4 regions of the Erwinia pyri genome follow, and region 3 is predicted to be linked to each of the others. Evidence: predicted binding sites of a transcription regulator. Region 3 holds the regulator's gene; each other region holds the start of a gene.
What was found. The regulator Fur, encoded in region 3, represses iron uptake genes when iron is present. The targets are predictions, from matches to a motif close to ATAATAATGAGAACNACTATCAA.
Positions count from the first base shown of each region.

Region 1: ftnA (non-heme ferritin) is a predicted target of Fur. The motif match lies at 1,909-1,931, and genes of this name have one in related genera.
Region 2: exbB (tol-pal system-associated acyl-CoA thioesterase) is a predicted target of Fur. The motif match lies at 1,322-1,344, and genes of this name have one in related genera.
Region 4: fhuF (siderophore-iron reductase FhuF) is a predicted target of Fur. The motif match lies at 1,631-1,653, and genes of this name have one in related genera.

Region 1 covers NZ_CP132353.1:773,546-776,654, forward strand. Annotated here, with positions in the region: gene Q3V30_RS03635 (LysR family transcriptional regulator) at 1-483, shown strand, start outside; gene Q3V30_RS03640 (GNAT family N-acetyltransferase) at 576-1,076, shown strand; gene ftnA (non-heme ferritin) at 1,226-1,735, opposite strand; gene Q3V30_RS03650 (helix-turn-helix domain-containing protein) at 2,380-2,598, opposite strand; gene Q3V30_RS03655 (helix-turn-helix domain-containing protein) at 2,725-2,940, shown strand; gene Q3V30_RS03660 (MFS transporter) at 3,027-3,109, opposite strand, start outside.
Region 2 covers NZ_CP132353.1:732,868-735,976, reverse strand. Annotated here, with positions in the region: gene tcuC (MFS transporter) at 1-50, shown strand, start outside; gene exbD (TonB system transport protein ExbD) at 99-521, opposite strand; gene exbB (tol-pal system-associated acyl-CoA thioesterase) at 527-1,255, opposite strand; gene metC (cystathionine beta-lyase) at 1,503-2,702, shown strand; gene Q3V30_RS03450 (DedA family protein) at 2,801-3,109, shown strand, end outside.
Region 3 covers NZ_CP132353.1:3,204,337-3,207,445, forward strand. Annotated here, with positions in the region: gene ybfE (LexA regulated protein) at 1-57, shown strand, start outside; gene fldA (flavodoxin FldA) at 218-748, shown strand; gene fur (ferric iron uptake transcriptional regulator) at 1,092-1,535, shown strand; gene glnS (glutamine--tRNA ligase) at 1,731-3,109, opposite strand, start outside.
Region 4 covers NZ_CP132353.1:3,874,805-3,877,913, reverse strand. Annotated here, with positions in the region: gene Q3V30_RS18340 (anti-sigma factor family protein) at 1-217, shown strand, start outside; gene Q3V30_RS18335 (YbaK/EbsC family protein) at 268-735, opposite strand; gene fhuF (siderophore-iron reductase FhuF) at 808-1,602, opposite strand; gene Q3V30_RS18325 (GGDEF domain-containing protein) at 2,042-3,109, opposite strand, start outside.

The sequences.
Region 1 (3,109 bases), 2.1 Mb from region 3:
ACCATCAATACCTATTATCAAAGCCATCTGGATAATGAGCTGAGCTACGAACGGCTGATGGATCGTGAATACCGGGTAGTGGTGCGCAAAGGGCATCCCTGCGAACACGCTACCTCGCTGGCAGAGTTGCAGCACTGCGACTGGACCATGCCGACACCTAAAGGGAGCTACTACCGCTTATTACACGAGCTGTTTACCGAGATGGGCATGGCCCCCTCTGTCAGCGTCACCTGTGAAACCTTTATGACCTGTATCAGCCTGGTGGCGCAAAGCGACTTTGTCAGCATCCTGTCGCTGGATGTTATCTCCGATCCTGTTCTCGGCAATCAGCTGGTCTCCCTGGCGATCAAGGAGAAACTGCCCAGGGCCACGTTTTATCTGATACAGCGCAAAGATATGACCTTAACCCCAATGAGCGCGCACCTTGCCAGACTGTTCCGTATGCATTGCCAGGGTGTAAAATTCCCGCTGGAGGAGCCGTAACCCCGGGATAAGATAGCGGCAAAATGAGGGGTAAATTTTGCGTGATTACGTGATACAGTGTTTTTTATCACCCCCTTAGCAAGAGAGCAGGCATGATGACGCAAACCGTGTCACTTCATCGCTATCAACCCCGTTTTCATCAGGGTGTCGTGGATCTGATTCTGCCGATCCAGACTCAGGAGTTTGGCATCGCTATCACCGCGCAACAGCAGCCGGATCTCAATGAGATAGAGGCATTTTACCAGCGCGGCATGGGCGATTTCTGGCTGGCCCTGGCGGGCGACAGAGTAGTGGGCTGCATTGGGCTAAAAGATATAGGGCAGCAGCAGGCTGCTCTGCGCAAAATGTTTGTGGCAAGCGACTTCCGGGGCAAATCTCAGGGAGTGGCGAATGCATTACTCAACACGCTGCTGGGCCATGCAAGCCAGCGAAAACTGGCGACCATCTGGTTAGGCACCACCGATAAATTCCTTGCCGCACACCGTTTTTACGAGAAAAACGGCTTCCGGGAAGTGAGCGTAACCGCTCTGCCAGAAGCCTTCCCGCTGATGGCGGTGGACAGTAAATTTTACTCTCTCTCTATGCCAAAATAGTCGCGCAGACCACCCGCTACTCGCTTGCAGTGGCTGTCAGAGAAGCAGGGCAGTAACCATTAAAAAAGGAGGCTTGCGCCTCCTTTTTTATAGCCACTTTTGCTGCTCATCCTGCGGTCTGTATCAGGCAGGGAAGTCAGCAATAATCCTTAAGCCTCTGGATTACTGGTGTTGCTCATCTTCATCAAATCTTTATCCACGAAGAACATACCCTGACCACCGGTACCAACCAGCGCCAGCTTATCCAGCACAGATTTGAACAGCTTCTCTTCTTCATGCTGCTCAGAAACGTACCACTGCAGGAAGTTAAAGGTGGAGTAGTCCTGTGTGGTCATCGCTGCGTGCGCCAGTTCGTTGATTTTGCCGGTGATCAGCTTCTCGTGCTCATAAGCCTGCTCCAGCACTTCATTCAGTGAGTTAAACGTCACTGGCGGTGCAGCAATGCTGCCCAGGACCGGCATGGCGCCGGTGTCGCTCAGATAGTTGAACAGACGCTGCATATGCTGCATCTCTTCCACAGAGTGCTCGTGCATGAAGGAGGCAGCCCCTTCAAACCCCTTATCCGCACACCAGGCGCTCATCTGCAAATAGAGATTGGCAGAATAAAACTCCAGGTTTAACTGGTCATTCAGTTTAGCGATCATATCGGCAGTCAGCATAGTGGCTCCATCAGGCAAGAGAAATAAATTTAAAAGAGTAATTGGGCGTATTATGCACTTCTGTTGCGGAAATAAAAACCGTTTGTTGGAATTATTATGAGCGCATAACATTATGAAACTTAAGTGATAATTATTACGGCATGAATGTTACTTATTCCATTATTCAAATGGTTTTGATAACCATTCTTATTGTTATCTGGTGCGGAAAAACAGCGTCCGCTCGCGCTGTAAAAAGAGTAAAAATAAGTTTTCCCTTACTGAGTAAGGGAAAATATCACGATTCCATCATCAGAAGATCGAGAATAGCCAGGGCAGGGCTTCGCCGTGCTTTGGTACTTAACCACGTCTGAGAGTAAAGGAGTACCATTAACGGCAAGAGATAGATCTTACGATGGCCTGATGGCAGCAGAGTATGGCGTGCTATGGCAAACCTGGTTTTGCGCAGGCTCAACTGATGGAAGCCTTCAACGCGAAACGCTGCTCTTTCCGCAATACCGGCGATAAAATTCGGGGAAATATTATTTTTTTTGCAATTAAAAGGAAAATATATTTTTTTAAAAGCGCGGAGAGGAAATTATTTTAATTTATGGGCAACAGAATGAATTAACTCAATATAAAAAATTAAAAATATTTAATCTTTGCCATTAAAACTCAATCAGCGTTTTCATTTCAGTGCCAAGGCCTGCGGCCAGAACAGCAATAACTTCCAGAGTAGGGTTCCGTAAACCTCGTTCAATACCAGAAACATAGGTCCGATCCAGCCCGCATTTTAATGCGAATGCTTCTTGCGACAAGCCTGCCTGCAGTCTGAGTTGTTTAACTCTTTTTCCAAAAAGAACTTTGGTGGTGTTTAGCTTTTCCATGCGCCCAGCATTGCGCTTTGCAGCCTATTAGTCCACGGACTATTAGTCACAATTGAAAAATAACGTGATATGATTATGACTCATAGTCTACATGCAGGGCTTTAACCAGGAAAAAAGAGAGTCATTATGAATAATGAGGACTGGCACCCTGCCGATATTATTGCTGCATTAAAGAAACAAGGGACGACTTTATCCGCGCTGTCCCGAGAGTCCGGGCTGGCTTCTTCAACATTATCAAACGCTCTGCGCCGTCCCTGGCCGAAAGGCGAGCAGCTGATCGCGGCTGCGCTGGGCAAACAGCCTGAAGAGATCTGGCCAACCCGGTACAAAAGAAAAAAATAGCTTCCTGCCGCCTTCTTCTCTCTACTTTTTGCAGCATATTCAGCTCTGCGTCCCTCTCTCATTCTGAATTCCTGCGCCCTGCGTTGTTAAGGATGTAAGTTTTTACTCATCCAGCGCACCACCATACTGCCGAATCCGGCCAGCGTCAGCAGCATCACCACTCCCTGCC
Region 2 (3,109 bases), 2.1 Mb from region 3:
AGCAGTATCAGGCAAAACAGAGCGCTGCTACGGCAATGCAGATGTCATAAAAAAGGGGCCGGTATGCAGATACCGGCCCCTTCTTCAGCACACGAGAATTACTTCCCGGCGGTTTCCATGCCCATCAGGCCAATCTTCAGATAGCCCGCCTGACGCAGCTTGTCCATCACCCCCATCAGCGTTTCGTAATCCACTGACTTATCGGCCTGGAAGAAAATGGTGGTCTCCTTTTTCCCTTCCGTCTGCCCGTTCAGCGTCTCTACCAGCGTTTCTGGCGTTACCGCGTTGTTGCCAATAAAGAGCTGCTTGTCCGCTTTGATGGAGAGATAGACCGGCTTTTCAGGGCGCGGCTGAGGAGCACTGGAAGAGGCGGGCAGGTTGACGCGAACGTCAACCGTAGCCAGCGGCGCGGCGACCATAAAGATAATCAGCAGCACCAGCATCACGTCAATAAAGGGCGTGACGTTGATCTCATGCATTTCGCCGTTGCTTTCAGGATCTTCATTTAATCGCATAGCCATGGTGCTTATCCTACCCGCAGTTTCTGAGCTGGCGCACGCTGCGTGCCGCTGGCAGCCAGATCCAGATCGCGGCTCTGCAGCAGCATAATCTGAGCCGCAACATCCCCCATGGAGGCTTTGTAGTTGGCGATCGTGCGGGCAAAGATATTGTAGATAACCACCGCAGGGATAGCCGCAATCAGGCCGATGGCCGTAGCGAGAAGCGCCTCGGCGATACCCGGCGCCACGACGGCCAGGTTTGTCGTCTGCGTCTGCGCAATGCCGATAAAGCTGTTCATGATGCCCCAGACCGTACCAAACAGCCCGACGAACGGCGCGATGGCACCAATGGTTGCCAGGAATCCGTTACCGCGGCCAGCATGACGGCTGAAGAAGGCGACACGGCGCTCAAGGCGGAAAGAGGTACGCTCTTTGATGCCGTCATTGTCATCCGATCCGGCAGAGAGCTGCAGCTCATTTTCCGCCTCCTGCAACAGCCGGGTAGTCAGGCTGTTGGCCTTAAACGTGGCGCAGGTTTCAGCCGCTTCTTTCAGCGTGCGTGCGCCAGCCAGCGCCTGCTGCTCACGTTTGAGGCGGCGCTTAGCCGAGCTCAGTTCAGCGCTTTTGCTGAAGAAGATTGCCCAGGTCACGACCGACGCCAGCAGCAAACCGATCATCACCACTTTTACTACGATGTCCGCATGCTGGTACATGCCCCAGACGGAGAGATCCGTCTGCATCAAATTATTGGTCACGCTCTGTCTCCAACGTCATTAACGGGTAAAAAAAACCAGTGCGGATCATACCAAATCAGTGGTGAATTGATAGTGGTTATCATTACTATTTACTTTCCGGAAAACATTTTTTGCACATTCACTGATTTACCGCATTCCCCACCGCTTTTTAATGAATCTTTCTCACTCTCTCCTTCCCGCAATGTTCCGCTGACGCCTGGCGTGTTAACGTTAAGAAAAACCCGCCATTCGCAGACAGAGCTTTCTGATGACCAGTAAAAAAATTGAAACGGCGCTGATTGCCGCCGGGCGCAGTAAACGTTATACCCAGGGATCCGTTAACAGCGTGATCCAGCGTGCCTCTTCGCTGGTATTTGACAGCGTGGCAGAGAAAAAACGCTGCACGGCTGGCCGTGCCGATGGCGAGCTGTTTTATGGCCGCCGGGGCACCCTGACGCACTTTTCTCTGCAGGAAGCGATGACTGAACTGGAGGGTGGCGCAGGCTGTGCGCTTTACCCCTGCGGCGCAGCGGCGGTAGCCAATGCGATCCTGGCTTTCGTCTCGGCGGGCGACAACGTGCTGATGGCAGGCTCCGTCTATGAGCCAACTCAGGATTTTTGTACTAAAATTCTCAGCAAAATGAATGTCTCTACCACCTGGTTCGATCATTGCCTGGGGGCGGAGATTGCCGAACTGGTGCAGCCGACGACTCGCGTTGTTTTCCTTGAATCCCCCGCCTCCATCACCATGGAGGTGCAGGATATCCCGGCGATCGTGGCCGCCGTTCGCAGCAAAGCCCCTGACGCCGTGATCATGATTGATAACACCTGGGCGGCGGGGATCCTGTTTCGCGCACTGGAGTTCGGCATCGACATTTCCATTCAGGCTGGCACCAAATATCTGATTGGTCACTCAGACGCGATGATCGGGACGGCGGTCGCCAACGAGCGCTGCTGGCCGCAACTGCGTGAGAACTCCTATCTGATGGGCCAGATGGTCGATGCGGATACCGCCTATATGGCCAGCAGGGGGCTGAGAACGCTGGCGGTCCGTCTTCGTCAGCATGAAGAGAGCAGCATTAAAGTAGCCAACTGGCTGGCCGGGCGGCCGGAAGTTGCCGTGGTAAACCACCCGGCTCTGCCGCAATGTAAAGGGCACGCTTTCTGGCAACGGGATTTTACCGGCAGCAGCGGCCTGTTCTCTTTTGTCCTGAAGGCGCGGCTAACCGATCGGCAGCTGGCTGACTATCTCGACCATTTTGCGCACTTCAGCATGGCCTACTCCTGGGGCGGCTATGAGTCATTAATTCTGGCTAATCAGCCTGAAGAGCTGGCGGCAATCAGGCCGGCAACGGGCGTGGCGTTCACCGGTACGCTGGTGCGTTTGCATATTGGCCTGGAAAACGTCGACGATTTAATTGAGGACCTGGCCGCAGGCTTTGATCGCCTGAGCGGCCAGATAAGCTAAACATAAGTTCAACGGCGCGGCATCCGCGCCCGCGATCAAGGTGTGACGGTATATTTGCGCGTACAATCGACAGATAAACGCAGTAAACAGGAAATGAAATGGGTGTATTGCACGAGATTGTTCAGGCGCTGTGGCACCAGGATTTTGCGGCGCTGGCCAATCCGAATGTCATTTGGATTGTCTATGGGATCATGTTCACTACTCTGCTGCTGGAAAATGGCCTGCTGCCAGCCTCGTTTCTGCCCGGTGACAGTTTGTTGCTGCTGGCGGGGGCGATGATCGCCAAAGGCGTGATGGAGTTTATTCCTACGCTGCTGATCCTGACGCTGGCGGCGAGCCTGGGCTGCTGGCTGAGCTATCTCCAGGGCCGCTGGCTGGGCAATACCCGTCTGGTAAAAAGCTGGTTG
Region 3 (3,109 bases):
CGCGGCGAACTGATAGAAGAGATGGTCATGGCGATGTTAGCCAGTCAGAAGCGTTGAAAAGCGGCAGAACCGGCTCTTCAACCTCTTGCTGCTGAAGCACAAAGCGACAAAAGCAGGCGGATTACTCATTTATCCCCCTTGTGCTGTCTGCTATCATTGCCGTTAACTGCAGTAAAGTCGTTACCCTAAATTTTAGTTTCAAGAGGTTATTAAGCGCATGGCACTCGTAGGCATTTTCTTTGGCAGCGATACGGGCAATACGGAAAATATTGCAAAAATGATCCAGAAGCAGCTCGGCAACGAGGTGGCTGAGGTTCATGATATCGCTAAAAGCAGCAAAGAAGACCTTGAAGCCTTTGATATCCTGTTGCTGGGTATCCCTACCTGGTACTACGGCGAAGCCCAGTGCGACTGGGATGACTTCTTCCCTACCCTGGAAGAGATCGATTTCAATGGCAAACTGGTTGCGCTTTTTGGCTGTGGCGATCAGGAAGATTACGCGGAGTATTTCTGCGACGCGATGGGCACCATTCGCGATATCATCGAACCGAAAGGCGCCGTTATCGTGGGTCACTGGCCAACTGAAGGTTATCATTTTGAAGCGTCCAAAGGGCTTGCTGATGATACGCATTTCCTGGGCCTGGCTATTGATGAAGATCGTCAACCGGAACTGACCCGCGAACGTACTGAAAAATGGGTGAAACAAATTTACGATGAGCTCCAGCTGCAGGAAATTCTGCAAGCTTAAGGAGAAGGGGCTGATGTGGGAGGTAACTCACATCAGGCCTCTGACTTTTCCTATAGAAGTAATAGGCACAATTTTGTAACTTTCATCTGCAAAACTGTAGAATATCGCCATCGGTCACCCCGCTTACTTCGTGGCTTTTTCTTAAAGGCACGGCAAAGCGAAATGTAAACCCAGCGCCAGCTTTCCGGACGTAAAGACATCATCATTACCTCCCTTTACAGATTCGCAACGCCCGAGGTGTTCATTTCGAAGCGTGAGTACTATAATGAGGCGTTTTGCGTCGACCGATGTTCAGGGCTTTTCAGCCGCACAGTGACAAGCAAAGTAACAGGACAATATCCGCATGACTGACAATAACACCGCATTAAAGAAGGCCGGCCTGAAAGTCACGCTTCCCCGACTGAAAATTCTGGAAGTGCTTCAGGAACCTGAAGGCCATCATGTCAGTGCGGAAGATTTGTACAAACGCCTGATTGATATGGGCGAAGAAATTGGTCTGGCAACGGTCTACCGCGTGCTGAACCAGTTTGATGATGCGGGGATCGTTACCCGCCACAATTTCGAAGGCGGCAAATCCGTTTTTGAACTGACTCAGCAGCATCATCACGACCACCTTATCTGCCTGGACTGCGGCAAAGTGATCGAATTCAGAGATGAATCGATCGAGGCTCGCCAGCGTGATATCGCCACGCGTCATGGTATTAAGCTCAGTAACCACAGCTTGTACCTTTATGGTCACTGTTCTACTGGCGACTGCCGCGAAGATGAAACGCTGCACGACAAATAATCTGCATTCCTGAAGAAAGCCGGTGAAAATCACCGGCTTTTTTTTGCCTGAAGGAGCAGAACTGCCGACACAAATGCGCTGAGTGATCCCTTCACAGCTGAAGCGTTTACCCTCTGAAACACTCCTCTGCACCATACTGAATGGCAAAAAAAACGCAGCCCTGAGGCTGCGTTGCTTTCAGAAAACCCGGAAGCGCTACTCTCCCGCTTTTGTCCAGGTGTCACGCAGGCCAACCGTGCGGTTAAACACCAGGTTGCTGGCAGAGGAGTATCGGCTGTCAGCACAGAAGTACCCTTCGCGCTCAAACTGATACGGGCTGCTGGCTTCCGCATGCTGCATGCCTGGCTCTACAAAGCCCTGACGAATAACCAGAGATTCAGGGTTGATAGTGGTCAGGAAATCTTCTGCCGCACCCGGATTTGGCACGCTGAAAAGACGGTCATAGAGGCGGAACTCTGCCGGTAAGGCATGAACGGCAGAAACCCAGTGAATGACGCCTTTCACTTTACGGCCATCGGCCGGATCTTTGCTCAACGTCTCTGTATCGCAGGTGCAGAACAGGCAGGTGATATTACCCTCTTCATCCTTCGCCACGCGTTCCGCTTTGATCACATAGGCGTTACGCAGGCGCACCTCTTTCCCCAGTACCAGACGCTTGTACTGCTTATTCGCTTCCTCGCGGAAGTCAGCACGATCGATATAAATCTCACGGCTGAACGGCACTTCACGCGTTCCCATCTCCGGCTTGTTCGGATGATTAGGCATGGTGATGATCTCTTCGTGATTAGCGGGCAGATTCTCAATCACCAGCTTCACCGGATCCATCACCGCCATCGCGCGCGGGGCATTCTCGTTCAGATCGTCACGAATACAGGACTCCAGCGAGGCCATCTCCACGATGTTGTCCTGTTTGGTCACGCCAATACGGCGGCAGAACTCGCGAATAGAACCAGCCGTGTAGCCGCGACGGCGCAGACCGGAAACGGTCAGCATACGTGGATCGTCCCATCCCTCCACAATCTTCTCTGTTACCAGCAGGCTCAGCTTGCGCTTGGACATGATGGCGTATTCGAGATTCAGACGAGAAAATTCGTACTGACGCGGATGGGTTGGAATGGTGATGTTGTCCAGCACCCAGTCATACAGACGGCGGTTATCCTGGAACTCCAGCGTACAGAGTGAGTGGGTGATCCCCTCCAGCGCATCGGAAATGCAGTGGGTGAAATCATACATCGGATAGATGCACCACTTGCTGCCGGTCTGATGATGCTCAGCAAACTTAATACGGTACAGAACCGGATCGCGCATCACGATAAAGCTGGAGGCCATATCGATCTTTGCACGCAGGCAGGCGGTGCCTTCAGCAAAGCCGCCGTTGCGCATTTTGTCAAACAGCGCCAGGTTCTCTTCCACTGAACGGTCGCGGAACGGACTGTTTTTCCCCGGCGCCGTCAGGGTGCCGCGATATTCACGGATCTGCTCAGGGCTCAGCTCGTCAACATAGGCCAGTCCCTTGTTGATCAGCTCAACCGCATAGTGATGCAGCTGATCGAAATAGTCAGAGGAGTAGCGAA
Region 4 (3,109 bases), 670 kb from region 3:
GGCGGCGCTGGTGATGTATCAGAGCCCGGAAGGGAGCCGTGTCGCCTGGTATATTCGCCCGATCGAACCCGTTAAGCTGCCTCATGGCGAACGCCGGGCCAGCGACCTGATGGCGCAATACTGGAGTGACAACCACTACAACTATGCGCTGGTTACGCCGTCGGAAGGCACGCAGCTTGACGGAATGCGGGAGGCGATCCGACAGTCAACCAGCTAATGATGCAGCGGATATAAGAGGGCGCAACGGTGTACGCCCGGGGCTGCCAGTCAGGCAGGGATTTCGCAGACGTCAATCCAGGTGGCATCGGTCAGCTTAGCCAGCGTTTCCGGATCGATGCGAACCGCGCTGTTGATGGAGCCAGCTGCAGGCAGCACTTCGTTATAATGCCTTAACGACACATCGCAAAATACCTGCAACGGCGTTTCCAGGCCGAAAGGACAAACGCCGCCCACCGGATGGCCTGTCCAGTTCACCACTTCATCCGTGCTCAGCATGCGTGCTTTGGCACCCAGGGTCGCCTTCAGCTTGCGATTATCCAGTCGGGCATCGCCGCGAGTCACAATCAGGATCACCCGATCTTTCACCTTCAGCGACAGCGTTTTGGCAATCTGGCCCGGTTCCACATGGTGGGCGCGGGCCGCCAGCGCAACCGTAGCGGTGCTTTCGCTCAGTTCAATAATGCCAATATCGGGGGCGCGCTCGGCAAAGAACTGCCGTACAGACTCCAGGCTCATGCTTCTCTCCCACATAACGAAGCGCATAAAGTTGCCACAGAGCAGACGAACTGTAAACGGGAAGGGGCGAAATCAGACCGGTTTTAGCGTGCAGTTACCGCAGCGCTGGACATCAGGCAGGCGATAGCGCTGACAGCAGGTGCGCCGCTGCATTTCACCCTCACGCGGCAGCATGGTGCGGTAGAAAGGATTTTCTGACCCATCGAGCAGGGTTTTAGAGAAGAAGAAGGCGTGTTCCAGTTCGACCTTAAGCGGTTCGCCCAGCAGGGAAGCTATCTCTCCAAGGAACCACCAGACGGTGAAGCCGGTATTACTCCAGATGAGTTTGCTGTTGATCTCGCCATGCTGCTCAATGCCGCGTACTACCGGGATAAGATGCTGTTGGATCAGGCGATCCATGCGGCGGCGGGGAGAGAGATAGCGCGCCTCTTCATCTTCACGGACGTCAAACCAGAAGGTCGCCGGTCTGCCGGTTTCGTGGAATTCGACGTGGCAGTGCTCAGGGGAGCAATCAAGCGCACGCTCCTCAAGCAGCAGGGCCATCATCATCGGCGGCAGAACAAGGCCGAAGTACCACTGCGCCCAGAGCGACTGCAGCGGCTTCTGCTCGCGAGCCAGCTCAGGCTGCTCACGATAGATAAAATCACCATATAGCGCGTTCAGCCGGGCAAAACTCTCCGGGGCAGACCAGCGGTCCAGCGTCATACTGCTGGCGGGCGCTTCCTCGCCCAGCTTTACGCTTTCCAGAAACCATGCACGGTTTTCACTGAACAGTGCCCGCAGCGAATGCGCCAGCGGACGGCTGCTCTGCAAAAAGATCAGCGGATGTGAACCATACTCAACTGCCTGACGGATGAGAGTAGCCATAAGGTTTCCAGAGTGAATCGAAGTGCAAACGATAATCGTTCTTGATTCTATCTGAGGAAAATTGCACAAACAAGCTTCATTTTGTGCCGGGGACGATCGCACGGGCTGCGTTTAACAGTAGGCAAAGGGCAGGGAAACGTTTCTTATTTTTTATAACAACAGCTGCAGAAAAGAGCAGGGAGGAAATAAAAGGTATATCACCATTAATTCCCAATTTCAGGAATAATCAAGAGTACTTTTTTTGCGGGCATTATTAAATGAGATGCATTTCATTAAAAGGGATCCGTCAGGGGGTTATTTTTGATTCAGAGTAATAATGTATTTTTCTGCACCCGGGCTTCATTAACCCAAACTCTCCCGTTTTTTCTGGCATTTGCATTAAAATTAATGATCAGATTAATAAAAGTATTGGCCCATATCCCTGGGCCATAGCAGGAAACTACATGGCATCAGCTGGCTGAGCCAGGCTGCTTTTGGCAATATCTTCATAGGAAAGAATAGTATTACGCCCACGATTCTTAGCCAGATATAACGCGCGATCGGCATTAGCGAGCGCACTGTCAAAATCCTCTTCATACAATGGCGCAAATCCGGCGCTGACCGTGACATGGGTCGCTACCCGATCGTTGAAGCGATGAGGGATCTCAAGGTTAAGGACATACTGACGGATCCGCTCTGAAAGCTTGCGGGCGATCGACTCATTGACGTTAGTTAACAGCACCAGAAATTCTTCTCCGCCATAGCGCGCCACAATGTCCCTGGACCGCACGGCATCCCGAATGGCAACAGAGACGCGAGCCAGCGCCTGATCGCCCATCGCATGGCCATAGTTGTCGTTATAGGCTTTAAAATGGTCGATATCCAGCAGCAGGACAAAGTGGCTTCCCGCATGATTTTCAAGAATATTTTCCAGCCGGTTTTTTAACCCACGGCGGTTATAGAGGCCAGTCAGCGGGTCCAGCATACTGAGATCGCTGTAGGTCTCTTTCTCTTCATAGAGCTGGCGCATCAGACGGCGGGTAAACCTGTCGCGGCGGCGCTGCATCAGATGGTGCAGCGTGAAGCCTATCAGCGGCAAGGCGATGGTAAACAGAATAAGCACCGTGTTTTGGCCATGATCCAGCAGCAGTACCGCCACGGAGGGCGGCGCCGTATGCAGACAGAAAGCCAGCAGGTGATCGCCTAACGCAATTGCGCTGATAAAAAAGACGCTGACCAGGCTTATCACTAAAAAGCTGCCGTCGAAATAAAATACCGACTCATACTTAAGGTATATTTGCCATGTCCAGAGTAAACCGGTAACGATCGCGACGATATTTAATATCGGAAATTTGCCTGAAGGCTTTAAAAGCATCCACCCCACAATTATAGCACTGAATAACGCAATAATTACCGTGGGCGGGGAATACTGGAAAGTCGCCATTTTTCCATTGATGCTGCATAAACAAAATAGGGACGTTACTGAGTTTAAAAAAAGAAAGAGCATCAGCGACAGCCGATGCTTGCT